Regions from separate parts of the Bacillus sp. FG16 genome, predicted to be linked through region 2. Evidence: riboswitches for the same ligand, from Rfam matches in the RefSeq annotation. Region 2 holds a riboswitch; the other holds the start of a gene.
The links. Region 2 has a riboswitch for magnesium ahead of mgtA (magnesium-translocating P-type ATPase). Riboswitches for the same ligand answer to the same signal wherever they lie in the genome.

Region 1 (7,255 bases), on a different contig from region 2:
CAAGATCCTGAAACAGGAGATTTGGTAGGTGTGGAACTGTTACAACTTGTAAAAGCCGGAAAGCTTTTTATAATAAATCCTTTGTCAGCATTTTTACTTCAGCCAAAATCAATTCAGTGTCTTATTTGGGGGTTAGCAGAAGAAGAGGCCTTTTATACAAATGAGGAACAACAGTGGATTAAAGAATATATGTTACCTACATATTTAGAACCAGATTTATTTTTAGGCAAAGGTTCTTTCGTTCAAAAACCTTCATTTGGGAGAGAAGGAGATACAATTACGATTCGCGATAAAGACGAAAATATTATGCTTCAAAATGCACACCAAACGTATAAAGCGTCACTGCCGATATTTCAAAAGTATATAGAACTTCCAGTCGTATCCTTGGAAACAGAAAAAGGGATGGAGAAACTGTCGTATGTGTTTGGTTCGTTTTTAATTGCTGGAAAAGCGAGTAGTATCGGTATTCGCGCGGGAGAAAAGATTACAGGAAATGAATCGTACTATTTACCGGTAGGTATAAAAAGGAGGGGGAAAAAATGATTAATTTTTTATTATATCTAGCAGTAACACTCGGCCTTTTATGTATTGGTCTGTTCTTGATGGAAGTGACAACGAAAGTTAAGGAATTTAAGTTAATGGCTCAAGGGAATAAGGCGGTAAGCTATGTGCTTGGAGGACGATTACTTGGGTTAGCTATTGTTTTATATTCGACAGCAGCTAATTCAATTTCACTTCTTGATATGATTTCGTGGGGAGCAGTTGGGATTTTGGCTCAAATTATCGTCTTTTATTTAGCTGAGTGGCTTACACCACGCTTTAATATAAACAAAAGTCTCGAAGAAGATAATCAAGCAGTCGGTCTTTTTCTTATGTTTTTATCGCTTTCAATTGGGATTGTAATCGCTGGTTGTATAACTTATTAAAAACTTTACGTTTAAACGTAAAGTTTTTTATTTTATCCCGCTATTTGCCGGGCAGCCCGATTGGTGAGGGCTAATAATCAGTGGGGGATGAACAAAACCCCCACTGATTAAAGTTTCACTTTATATACGTTAGTTTGCCATACCTTTTGAAAAAATTGTAGGCTACTGTTGACATCTAATTTAAATAAGAGTAACATTTTCAATGTAATGAAAATAAGTCTCTGTTAGGTGAGGCTCCTGTATAGAGAAATGCTACTGCCCAAAAATGTCGAGAGACGCCAATGGGTCAACAGGAATGATCGAATTAAGGTTTTTCTTAACGTAGCTGGTAATGTACCTATGCTATACAGTGCTAAAACTCGGCGAGGGAGAGGTCCGTAGATTTCTAATTATATTAGAAATCGTTTATTTGTGTATGTAATGGCCACTACTCTCTTAAGGGTAGGGGTCTTTTTTGTTACCAAGCTATGAGTAATATCATAGTATAAAATATAAAATTAAACGAGGAGGTGAGGAGCATGTCAAATTCTGACTCGGTTCCGTTACCCATATACTTCAAATCAAAAATATATGATGTAGGCAGGAAACGATTTGTTCCTCCCTCTATATTTATCACAATGTAGCGTTTATAAAGCGCTAGACACTTTCACAGCAAAGTGGATAAATTGAGAAACAAAGCGTTTCTTCCTATGTTGTAAAGGAGGAGACGATAATATGTTATATGCAAACAAAACTGTGGGTAACACGTCATATAAACTAAATAAAAAATCAATAAAAGAACAAACAATGCTCCAAAAAAATAAAGATTTATTAATTGAAATTGCAACAAGAGATGTAAAATCTGTATTTGCATATTTTAAAACAACAAGAGACGGACTATCAATGAAAGAGGCGCAAAAACGTATTCAAGTATATGGCCGAAATGAACTAACTTCAAAAAGAGCAATTCTTGCAGAAGTAATGATGAAGCTTGGTGGCATGATTCCAGGTTTTTCAAAACAACGTGTGTGTGATGAATTACAACGTGAAACGATTACTGTATCTAGAGTAGAATGTTCTAGTAGTACAGGGCTAAATAGTGAACTGAAAATGATGGAGATACCAGTGCAAGAACTTGTACCTGGAGATATGATTTTTCTTTCGGCTGGAGATGCTGTGCCAGCTGATGTACGTATTATTTATGCAGATGATTTATTAGTGAATGAGTCTGTGTTAACGGGAAACGAAGCGAGTATAGAGAAGTTTGAAAGCTGCTATCACCTTGAACGTAAACGATTTATTCCATTAAAACGGATGAAAGATTATAATCCACTTGAGCTTGAAAATGTATGTTTTAAAGGTTCGCATATTGTTAGTGGAAATGCAAAGGCTGTCGTTGTTTCTACTGGGAAAAATACGTATTCAGGCATATTGCATACTTGTTGTAGTAGGATGTCTTAATGTGTTAATGGTGCTAAATATACAAAAACCATGTATAATAGACAAAGTTGAGCAAAAACGTAGAATGGTAATCTATTTATATAACCTTACGTGATAACGTGAGGTTATTATTTTTTTAATAGGAGAGGAATTATGAAAAAAGTATTATTAGTTGATGGTATGGCACTATTATTTCGTGCTTTTTACGCAACAAGTGTCTACGGACAATTTATGAAACGACAAGATGGAACCCCTACGAACGGGATTCATGGTTATATGAAACACTTGTTAACAGCTACGCAAGCGATCGAACCAACACATATCGTTACATGCTGGGATATGGGAAGTACGACATTTAGAACAGAATCGTTCTCGAATTATAAAGCAAATCGTGCGGCGCCACCAGAAGAATTAATTCCTCAATTTGATTTAGTGCAAGAAATGACTGCGAAATTATCCATTCCAGTTATCGGTATGAAAGGCTACGAAGCCGATGATTGTATCGGTACGCTTGCAAAACAATATTGCAATGAAGCTGAAGTTTATATTTTAACTGGTGATACAGATTTACTTCAACTTGTTGATAAGAACGTTACAGTTATGCTTCTGCGTAAAGGAATTGGAAATTACGAATATTACACACCGGAGAAAATTATGGAAGAAAAAGGTGTAGAGCCGTGGCAAATCGTCCATGCAAAAGCTTTCATGGGAGATACAAGTGATAATTATCCAGGTGTAAAAGGTATCGGTGAAAAAACAGCGTATAAGCTTATTCAAGAGCACGGAACAGTATCCGCTGTACTAGAAAATGTAGAATCATTAACAAAAGCGCAGCGTACGAAGATTGAAAGTGATTTAGAGAACTTAAATATTTCGTTGCAATTAGCACAAATTCACTGTGAAGTTCCAATTTCATGTTCACTAGAAGAGGGATTACACACAATGGATGAAGAAAAACTTAGATTTGTTTGTGAAGAAATGAATTGGGGAAGACCTGAAATATTAATAAATATGCTATAAATAGTTTGGAAAGAGGGATGTTGCATAAGTCGAAATTTGACTTGGTGACTCCTTCTTTTTGTTTTTGTAAACAGTATTATAGTAAATAAAATTATGTCGAACTCAATTTTAAATATATAAATGTTTCGACAAGATATAATGATAAAAGTTGATGGGAATAGTAATTTTTATAATGAAGTGAATTAATTTCAACATAGTTTTAGAGAGTCTTTCTTTCGTGTTCACAAAGTTGTCAGAAAATAAACGGAATTTTCATATGAAGTTCAAATAGAATTCACAACAATCAATTATTATAAGGACACACAGATAATTCTTTATCTTTTATATAAACCATCCCCCAAGGAGGACAATGAAAATGAGAAAAAAAGTGAGAAAATCTTTTAAACAATTATTAATTGAAAATAAACAATCACTATTAAATAATAAAGAAAATATGAAAGAAATTGAAGAGAGAATTGAGAAACGACATGTAGCATATAGTGGTGCCAGTAATTAAATAAAATAAAAAACGCTATTCATCTCTTTAATTTATGTAAATATGCAAGATATTTTTATAGTGTTTTTCTATCAATATTACTCATTTTTCGAGGTTGAAATTGGTATATACCAATTTTTGAGATTCGCTATTCATAATATTACAAAAAATGTTACAATACACTCAAATTTATACTATAAAATCATTTTAATATGAAAAATTGGAATGAAAAGAAAGGAGAGGAATATGAATAAAGATGTCGCTTTGAAATGATTATTATCATTTCATTAGGAGTTGATGTAAAAAGATGAAGAGATACGAAGAATTGGATTCTATAAGAGGGATTTCTTCATTAATAGTAATGATTGGTCATCATTTAATGATTTTTTCAGCATTTCAAAATTACAGTTATGAAGATAATAAACCATTTGTTGTGTATCTATTAAAAGAAACGCCTGCTCGTCTTATTTTTAGTAGTGGTAACGAATCTGTTATTATCTTTTTTGTTTTGAGCGGATTTGTTTTGTATGAATCTATTCAAAAAACCTATAGTAGCTATGGGTCATACCTTTTAAAACGTATATGCAGAATATATATTCCCTATATTGTGGCACTAATTATAGCTATTATATGCCAGGCTACAATTAGTGAATATGGTATTTCTTATTTAAGTGAATGGTTTAATCGCTCATGGACGATTGAAAGTTCTCCAAGCTTAATAGCGCAACATATTTTATTGGTTGGGAAATATAATACAGATGCATATAACGGTGTGATTTGGTCACTTGTCCATGAAATGCGAATATCAATAATTTTTCCGTTAATTTTGATGATTTGTTTACGAAAAACGTTAAGGCGTTCATTACTATTATTGTTTAGTTTTAGTATATGTTCTGTCGTAATATTATTTTTGTTTCGCTCGGGCTTAACGTTAACGAGCTATGCGTTAACGTTGCATTACACGGTGCTGTTTTTACTAGGAGCACTAGTTGCGAAGTATAAAAATAATTTAATAGTTTTTTATAGTAATTGTACTAAAAACACGAAAATTGCATGGTTTTTATTTGCGATTTTACTTTTTATGTATGAAGGACTTATTGGAGAAATTAAAGTGCTCAATAATTTTATATTTCGAGACTACGTAGTGGCGATAAGTGCATGTCTATTTGTTATATTAAGCTTGTCAATATCAACTTTGTCGTCCTTGCTACGTAATAAATACTTGTTATATTTGGGGAAGATTTCTTACAGTCTTTATTTATATCATATTATATCGTTATTTTCCCTTGTATACATGCTCCATGAAATATTACCGTTGCCTATTATTTTAATTTTCTCGCTTATTTTTTCGTTTATATTTGCAATGCTCTCGTATATATATGTAGAAAAATTTGCATTTAGAGTCGGAAAGTATGTAACAAAACAAGTGGATAGAAAGGAGAAAGGGTTAACTGTAAAGAGTGACTTGCAGGATGTTATTCAGAAAAGGGCGGTGAAATAATTGAAGCAAGAAATGAGTATAAAAGATTTTCAACAATTATTGAAAAGAAGATTCGTAACGATTATTTTAACGATGTGTTGTTTAACCGCTTCTTTAGTTCTTATCTCTATGTATGTTTTAAAGCCGTCATATCAATATTCAACGCAAATTCTTGTTGGGAATTTAGATGAGTTTAATAAGGAAAATTCAACAAATAAAACACAAGAAAATAAGCAACTAGTAACATCGTATGTCGATATTTTAAAAAGCCCATTAATTATTTCAACAGTCAAAAAAACTTTGAAATTAGAGCAATCAAGTTATGAATTAGCACAAAAAATCTCGGTGGTGAATACGGACAACTCACAAATTGTAACTGTTACAGTAAAAGATTCCAATCCGAAAGTCGTGAAAGACATTGTAAAGACATTGGCAGAGCAATCACAAAAAAGCTTTCAACAGTACACAAATGTACAAGGAGTGAAAGTATTGACTGATCCTGAGTTACAGGAACAGGCTGAAAAATTGTTTCCGAAATTTCAACTGATTATTCCTATTTCTTTAATTGTTAGTTTTTTTGTTGGGATAGGTTTAGCTGTATTTCGAGATTATTTTGATGAACGTATATACGTGGAACAGGATTTAGAGAAAATAACAACAGTCTCTGTTATTGGTCACATAAATATGAAACCGAATAGAAAAAAGAAACCTACAGAGTTTGATAAACAATCATCTATATATCGAGGTGAACATGTCGATGTTTAGGACAAAGAAACAGCTGCCATTCGATCTGCATGATGATCTGATGAAAGAGCAGTTTTATACGGTGTATCACGAGTTGAAAAAATCTGGAAAACAACTGTTCACAGTTAGTTCAACGAAGGACAGAGGGGTTGTTGCCTCGCTTATAGTAAATATGGGTCTAGTGTTTGCGGAAATGAAGAAAAAGGTATTACTTATTGATGTGAATTTTTCTGACCCTAAACTACATGTATTATTACAAAGTGATCACATGATAACAGTAAATGATATCATAAGCTCTTCCCCCTGTAATTATGAATCTTTTTCTAGTAATTTGTCTAAATACTTATATTGTATTCCTGCAAAAAAAACAGTACACACAGGGACGCCCTTAGTTGCTATGGATGAATTTGATAATGCGATTGCTAAGTGGAAAGAAGATTTTGATTACATTTTCTTTTATTCTTCTGAAGTATTTGAGCTTCCTGCTACGCACATTATTGCAGGGAAATGCGATGGAGTGGTCTTAGCAGTTAAAAAGCGAAAAGATTCACTACGTACAGTGCAAAAAGTAATAGCTGATATAAATAGGAAAGAATGTGAATTAATAGGTATAATTTTATATTCTTGAATGTGGGGGTAACGATCCATGATTCGTGAAACAAATCAAGCCAAGTTGTATACGATTCCGGCTCAAGAGAAGCCTAGCATATTGAATCGAAGTGTAAAACGCTTGTTTGATATTATATTTTCACTCATATTGTTACTATTAACGATACCAATTATGTTGTTCTTTTGTATTATGATTACTTTAGAAACATCAGGGGCTCCAATTTACTTTCAAGAACGTTTAGGTATAAACGGGAAGAAGTTTAATGTATTTAAATTAAGGTCGATGGTAAAGGATGCTGAGATAAATGGCCCACAATGGGCAAAAGAACATGATCCAAGAATTACAAAAGTTGGATTGTTTATAAGGAAAACGAGAATTGATGAATTACCGCAACTTTTAAATATTTTAAGAGGAGATATGTCTTTTGTAGGCCCTAGACCAGAAAGAGAGTTTTTTTATAATGAATTTGATACGTATATTCCAGAATTTAAGGATCGTTTAATGGTAAAACCAGGATTAACAGGATGGGCACAAATAAATGGAGGATATAATCTTGATCCAAAGGAAAAGTTGAGGCTGGA
Region 2 (7,255 bases):
TCATAACTCCCCCTAAACCTCTATGCAAAAATTTATTCTACTATTCTATTAACCTGCTACATCTGTCGCTTTTCCAGTTGTACCACGAATTTGTTCTGCTGTATGAATTGGATAATTTTCAAATAAAAGTAATCCAATATAACCTGAAATAATACCAGTTATAATAATACATAAGAATCTTAGCATTATTTTCATTAAAAAATGATATAAGATAATCCACAATAAAGTCTGGTAGCAATCCAAAGTTTAACACAGAAGCCATTGCAAGGATAGCATAAACAAGCGATATCTTTCCTATTATAATTCTCATGTTACTCTCTCATGGTTTAGTCAACTTCACTTGTTACGATAATAACTAAAAAGCATGTGACTTATCATAAATTATAATCTGCCCTCATTATAGCTTGTTTTTTATAAAACGCTTACTTTTGTTGAATTTTAAAAGTTCTGAATAAAAGTCCATTCCTGCTATTTGTATCACTTGTATGTCATCTGACTTATATAACAGTTTTTCTAAATAATCATTATTTCGTATTTTTATCGTATATATTCAAACCATTCTAATTTTCTGTATCATCCAAGTATAAATATAAAATAATAACAGTTTTATTTTTAAATTTTTTTAGACATAAAAAAATGGTAACCTATCGTTACCATTTTTTACAAAATTATTATTTTTCTACTGGGAATGATTTCAAATCTGTCGCTATTTCTGTATTAGAAAACAACTCTCTTGCCTCTTTCAATAATTCCTTATATGTATCTCCTTGATAGCGAGAACTAATGTGAGTTAAGATTAATCGCTTCGCATTTGCCTGAAGTGCAATGCTCGCAGCTTGCTTAGATGTGGAATGAAAATAATCATGCGCTTGTTGCTCATCTTCTGCTGCGAAAGTCGCTTCATGGACAAGTACATCTGCATCTTGCGCAAGCTCCCTACTCGCTTCGCAATATCGCGTATCACCTAAGATAGTAATAATTCTTCCTTTTTGAGGTGGGCCGATAAACTCATTTCCATTTAATATCGTGCCACCCTCTAATTCAACTACTTCTCCATCCTTTAAACGTTTAAAGATTGGACCTGGTTTCACACCCATCTCAAGCAACTTATCAACTAAAAGAGCACCTTGTATATCTTTCTCTACAATACGATATCCAAAACATTCTATACCGTGTGACAATCTTTTCGTTTCTACATAAAATTCATTATCTTCAAATACGGTACCTTCTTCTGTTATCTCCACAACTTCAAGTGGATATTTCACATGTGTCGTACTTACCGATAATGCCACTTCAATAAATTGTTTAATTCCTTTCGGTCCATACACCGTTAAAGGCGTAGTTCCTCCTTGAAATGAACGGCTACCTAATAAACCAGGCAATCCAAAAATATGATCGCCATGTAAATGCGTAATAAATATTTTTTCAATGCGGCGCGGACGTACAGATGTATGTAATATTTGATGTTGCGTGGCCTCGCCACAATCAAATAACCAAGTTTGTCCTCGTTCTTCTAACAATTGTAAAGCAATTGCTGAAACGTTCCTTCCTTTTGAAGGAACACCTGCACCAGTTCCTAAAAATACAAATTCCACTTTCTTTCCTCCAGCTCTAAATATACTCTATCTCTCATCTTACGGAATGTTATTTCAAATGGCAAATTGAATTTACATAACCAATCATCTAGACAACTATATAACACGAACATTATACTTAAAAAATTTAGCAATCGTTCGTGTTTTGTGTTAAAATGATTATACTACATTTTAAGGGAGCGTTTTATTATGAAAGAAGTATTTCGTTTACAAACTGATTTTTCATCTTCATTTGATCGCTGGGTAAGTTCTTTCGTGTCTGATCACCCAGCACAATTAGAATGGACAACTTTAAAGGAATTAATCCATGAATATACAACATCACATACAAATGATACGTTACCAGCATATATTTCTTCAGCTTTAACATATTACGCCCAACGCGTTTCAACTACAAACAGTTCAGAGATTGTTATTTTTGAAAACCCTACAATCTCGTAATCTATAATAAAAAAGCACTGGTTACAGTGCTTTTTTTATTTATACTTATTTAGCAAATGATTATATTCCGTCCAAAAGTCTGTATACATACTTTGATCAAACTCATCTAAAATTACCTTTTCACTTGATTTATTGAATAATTCTTTTGCTTGTAGCGCAAAAGAAACAATTTGTTTTCTATATTCATTTTCATTTACTTCTATATGAAGCCCTTCATAGTATATAGCCTCTTGATCAGTAGAAATAACTTTGACAAAATCCTTTAAAACCACATTTTCACCTATATGGTTTATAGTCCAATGAATTGAAATTGGGCATCCTAACATGAGCATAGTGCCACATCCGTGCAAAATAAGCCCCTCTTCATTTTCAATATCACAAATATATTCTTTATCTAAAGTTCGTAACAGAGCTAAAGCTGATTCACTTATTCCCCATTCCTCATCCATACCTGTCTACGTAATAATCGTTCCAGCCACATTTAAATAAAGGGAAACTTTAATCAGTGGGGGGCACCGTCCCCACTGATTATTAGTTGAACCAATCGGGCTTTTACGGGCAGTTTGATCTCTCCCACCTAACTCCTTTGCTCTAGCCGAATTTTGAGGTGGGAGTCTTACTGCCCGTTAATGCGGGATATATTTCTCCATGAGAACATAAATCTTCCTGCTCATTAAACAACCACTTTTGATTCTCAATATTTATAATAAAATTTTGTGGTACCATTACAAATTCCCCTCTTATAAAAATATTTATTTTCCACATTATTTATAATTAATATCATGCATTTCATCCCATATATCTATTATAAATCCATTTAATATTTTAAAAACACAGATAAAAAAGATATTGACACTACGATTTTACAGTGCTAACATTCAACATGTAATTGAATATGGTCTCTGTTAGGTGAGGCTCCTGTATAGAGAAACGCTGCTGCCCAAAAATGTCGAGAGACGCCAATGGGTCAACAGGAAAGGTCGGAATGAAGGCCTTTCTTAACGTAGCTGGTTTCAGTACCTATGCTATACAGTGCTAAAACTCAACGAGGGAGAGGTGCATATATTTTGTCACACACAAAAACTGTTTTTATTTATGTCTACTAGCAGTCTTTGTTGTGGACTCTTTTAACTGCGAATTCAGACCTTTACTCGTTTTGAGTAAAGGTCTTTTTACGTATCTATGCACCTTACTATGAAACAAACATAGCATATTCAGAAACTACTAAATTGTACGGAGGTGAGGAACAGTTGGCAATTGATGATTCGGCCCAGATACCCATACGTTTTACATTCATATTTCATCATGTAGGTAGGAAAGAAACTGTTCCTCACCATTTCAAATAGTTAGGTAACAGATTGTTTCCTCCTTCATGACAGAGGAGGAACTACCAATGTTTAATTTACAAAGACAAGAAACAAAGCATGCTTATGAGCAAAATAGCATGCAAACAAATAACGAATTATTAGTGGAGGTTGCAACACAAGATGTAATCTCTGCGTTAAAACTTCTAGAAACAACACAAGATGGATTATCTAAACAAGAAGCGTCTCGTAGACTTTCTTTATACGGTCCGAACGAAATAGCTCATAATAAAATGGCGCCGTGGTACATTCAATTTCTTTCGGCATTTAAAAATCCATTTATTTTCGTTTTATTAGCTCTTGGAGCACTCTCCTTTTTCACAGATGACATACAAGGAACAATTGTCGTATCTGCAATGGTACTACTTAGTGCAACGATTCGGTTTTCCCAAGAATTTCGTTCTCAAAAAGCTGCCGATAAGTTAAAAGCTATGGTTCGAACAACTGCGAGTGTATTTAGAATAAATGGATTTGTACATGAAATAAAAAATGTAACGAATTTAAATCGAAATTACACAACAGAAATTCCAATTGAGGAACTTGTACCTGGCGATATTATTTCCCTTTCAGCAGGTGATATCGTTCCCGCTGATGCGCGTATTGTATCCGCTAAAGATTTATTTGTTAATCAATCTTCCTTAACAGGGGAAGCACTTCCTGTAGAAAAATACGAACACTGCTACCATACAGAAAATAAGCATATCTTACCGAAAAACATGAAAAAAAATTACAATCCACTCGATATGGAAAACCTTTGTTTCATGGGAACAAATATTGTAAGTGGTAGCGCAAAAGCTGTTGTCATCTCAACAAGTACTGATACGTATTTCGGCTCTTTAGCAAATAAGGTAATCGGAAAGCGTGTAGAAACAAGCTTTGATAAAGGTGTAAACAAAGTAAGCTGGCTCTTAATTACATTCATGCTTATTATGGCGCCTATTGTCCTTCTCATTAATGGATTCACAAAAGGAGATTGGCAAGAAGCTTTCTTCTTCGCTATTGCAGTTGCTGTTGGTCTTACACCAGAAATGTTACCAATGATTGTAACTGCTAATTTAGCTAAAGGTGCCGTTAACATGTCTAAACAAAAAGTAATTGTAAAACAACTAAATTCTATTCAAAACTTAGGTGCTATGAACATTCTTTGTACAGATAAAACCGGAACTTTAACAGAAGATAAAGTTGTCCTTGTTCGTCACTTAGATCCTAGTGGAAATGAATGTAATCGCGTCTTGCAATTTGCCTATTTAAATAGTTTCTATCAAACTGGATTGAAAAACTTAATAGATAAAGCTGTTATTAAGCATACAGAGGAAAACAATACATTTGATCCATCAGCTTTTCAAAAGCTAGATGAAATTCCATTCGATTTCGCCCGCCGGCGTATGTCAGTCATCGTAAAGGATAGTTCAGGTGAACATACAATGGTTTGTAAAGGTGCCGTAGAAGAAATTTTATCAATTTGTAACTACACTGAAGTGGATAAAAAAATAGTTACACTCACTGAGGAGACACGCTCAAATGTCAAAAAACTAAGCGAGACATTGAATAGTGAAGGTATGCGGGTTATTGCTGTGGCTTATAAAAAAGATAGAAAAATAAATGATAAAGAGTACGCAGTAAAAGACGAAACTGATATGATTCTCGCTGGATATATCGGCTTTTTAGATCCACCGAAACCATCTGCAGCAGCTGCAATTCAAGCATTACAAAAGCATGGTGTACAAGTGAAAATTTTAACTGGCGATAACGAAATTGTTACAAGAAAGGTTTGTAAAGAAGTTGGATTAAATATCGGCGAACCCATCCTCGGTTACGAGATTGATTCTTTACCAGATAAAGCATTAGCAAAACTTGCTGAAGAAACGACTGTATTTGCGAAGCTAAATCCAATGCAAAAATCTCGCATTATACGCGCACTACAAGGAAATGGACACACTGTAGGTTATATGGGAGATGGCATTAACGATGCTGTAGCATTACGTGAAGCTGATGTCGGAATATCCGTTGATACTGCTACTGATATTGCAAAAGAAGCTTCCGATATTATTCTACTCGAAAAAAGTTTAACTATATTAGAAGCCGGGATTTTAGAAGGGCGTACTACATTCGGAAATATTTTAAAATATATTAAGATGACAGCTAGCTCTAACTTCGGTAATGTGTTTAGCGTGTTAGTAGCAAGTGCTTTCATTCCCTTTTTACCGATGCTTGCCATTCATCTTTTAATTCAAAACTTACTTTATGATATTTCACAACTTTCTATTCCATGGGACAAAATGGATAAAGAGTTTCTAGAAAAGCCACGAAAATGGGATACTGCAAACTTACGAAACTTCATTATTTGTATCGGCCCAATTAGTTCTATATTTGATATTATCACATACGTAGTCATGTGGAATGTATTTGGCGCAAATACACCGAGCGAACAATCATTATTCCAGTCCGGTTGGTTTGTCGTTGGATTGTTAACACAAACTTTAATTGTTCACATGATAAGAACACAGAAGATTCCATTTATTCAAAGCGCTGCATCAACACCAGTCGTTTTATTAACTGCTCTTATTATGGCAATCGGGATTTATATTCCATTCTCACCACTTGGTGCAGCCGTTGGTTTACAAGCATTGCCACTTAGCTACTTCCCTTGGTTAGTAGGAATACTATTAGGCTACGCTGTCTTAACACAATTCCTGAAAAAGCTTTATATTAAAAAGTTTCATAGCTGGTTGTAAAAATAAGAATGAGTGGGTATCCCCCGCTCATTCTAAAAAACATAACAGATACTTATATATGGAGGTGACCATGATGGTATGGTACGACATTGTATTCAGATTAGTTATCGCAATTATTGTAGGTGCTTGCATCGGAATGGAAAGGCAATGGAGACACCGAATGGCCGGGCTGAGGACAAATGCTCTCGTATCACTTGGTGCCTGTATATTTGTTTTATTATCCGTCATGCTTGATCATGATGCTAGCCCATCCCGCATTGCTGCTCAAGTTGTTAGTGGTATTGGTTTTTTAGGGGGTGGCGTTATTATCCGCGATGGTTTTAGTATTAGAGGGCTAAATACGGCAGCTACTTTATGGTGTGCAGCTGCTGTCGGTACTCTTACAGGCGCCGGTTTCCTCGTTGCAGCTATATTAGGTGCAGCCGGCGTGTTACTAGCAAATATACTTCTTCGCCCAATTGCTCTTTTTATGAATAAAAAATCAAAAGAAGAATCACCTGAACAAACGAACTACTTACTTTCCCTTACTTGTTCAGAAGAAAATGAAGCACATATTCGTTTTTTACTTATGCATATGGTAAGTACAGAAGGGCTCAGTTTAAAAGAGTTGTATAGTGAAGATGTAGATTCTAATCAAAAAGTTTGTATACAGGCTACATTACATTGCAAGACAAATGCAGCTATCTTAATTGAAAAAATAGTAAGTAGAATGCTATTAGAATCTGGCGTTACTGGAGCTGGATGGAAGACTTCTTTAGATTTAGAAGCGAGTTAAATAGGAAAGGTGTCATGATATTTACTACTTCATGACACCTTCTACATAAACTTATTTTCTAACTTTTGTTGAAACGACTTCTCTTGCTTGCGTAGTAGTTGACTACCTCGTTGTAAAAGCGGGGTTCCATACTTATCATTAATTTGATCAATGACAGCAAGTAGCGGTTCTTTTTTTGCATCCTCTTCAAATGAAAACAAATCTAATTGTTTCACCGATTCTGTCTTCCACTCTATTTCAGTAGCTGTAACACCTAGTAAACGCACGGAATCACCATCCCAATGTTGCTTCCATAAACGGGATGCTGCTTGAAAAATATCGCGTTCTTCCCAAATCGCATTTTTC

Region 1: it holds a riboswitch for magnesium, as region 2 does, so the genes downstream of both, ACODS7_RS13625 (P-type ATPase actuator domain-containing protein) here and mgtA (magnesium-translocating P-type ATPase) in region 2, are expected to answer to the same signal.

Annotation. Positions count from the first base shown of each region.
Region 1 is NZ_JBMDKC010000031.1:9,464-16,718, forward strand. Features, by position in the region: gene ACODS7_RS13615 (glutathionylspermidine synthase family protein) at 1-543, shown strand, start outside; gene ACODS7_RS13620 (DUF350 domain-containing protein) at 540-926, shown strand; M-box (ykoK) riboswitch at 1,140-1,305, shown strand; gene ACODS7_RS13625 (P-type ATPase actuator domain-containing protein) at 1,641-2,366, shown strand; gene ACODS7_RS13630 (5'-3' exonuclease) at 2,499-3,365, shown strand; gene ACODS7_RS13635 (FbpB family small basic protein) at 3,721-3,861, shown strand; gene ACODS7_RS13640 (acyltransferase family protein) at 4,148-5,341, shown strand; gene ACODS7_RS13645 (YveK family protein) at 5,342-6,085, shown strand; gene ACODS7_RS13650 (CpsD/CapB family tyrosine-protein kinase) at 6,072-6,692, shown strand; gene ACODS7_RS13655 (sugar transferase) at 6,711-7,255, shown strand, end outside.
Region 2 is NZ_JBMDKC010000001.1:83,630-90,884, reverse strand. Features, by position in the region: gene sdaAB (L-serine ammonia-lyase, iron-sulfur-dependent subunit beta) at 1-1, opposite strand, end outside; gene ACODS7_RS00570 (hypothetical protein) at 49-195, opposite strand; gene rnz (ribonuclease Z) at 672-1,595, opposite strand; gene ACODS7_RS00560 (DUF3932 family protein) at 1,785-2,036, shown strand; partial or broken gene ACODS7_RS00555 (hypothetical protein) at 2,072-2,580, opposite strand; M-box (ykoK) riboswitch at 2,931-3,098, shown strand; gene mgtA (magnesium-translocating P-type ATPase) at 3,430-6,135, shown strand; gene ACODS7_RS00545 (MgtC/SapB family protein) at 6,209-6,910, shown strand; gene ACODS7_RS00540 (DNA polymerase IV) at 6,952-7,255, opposite strand, start outside.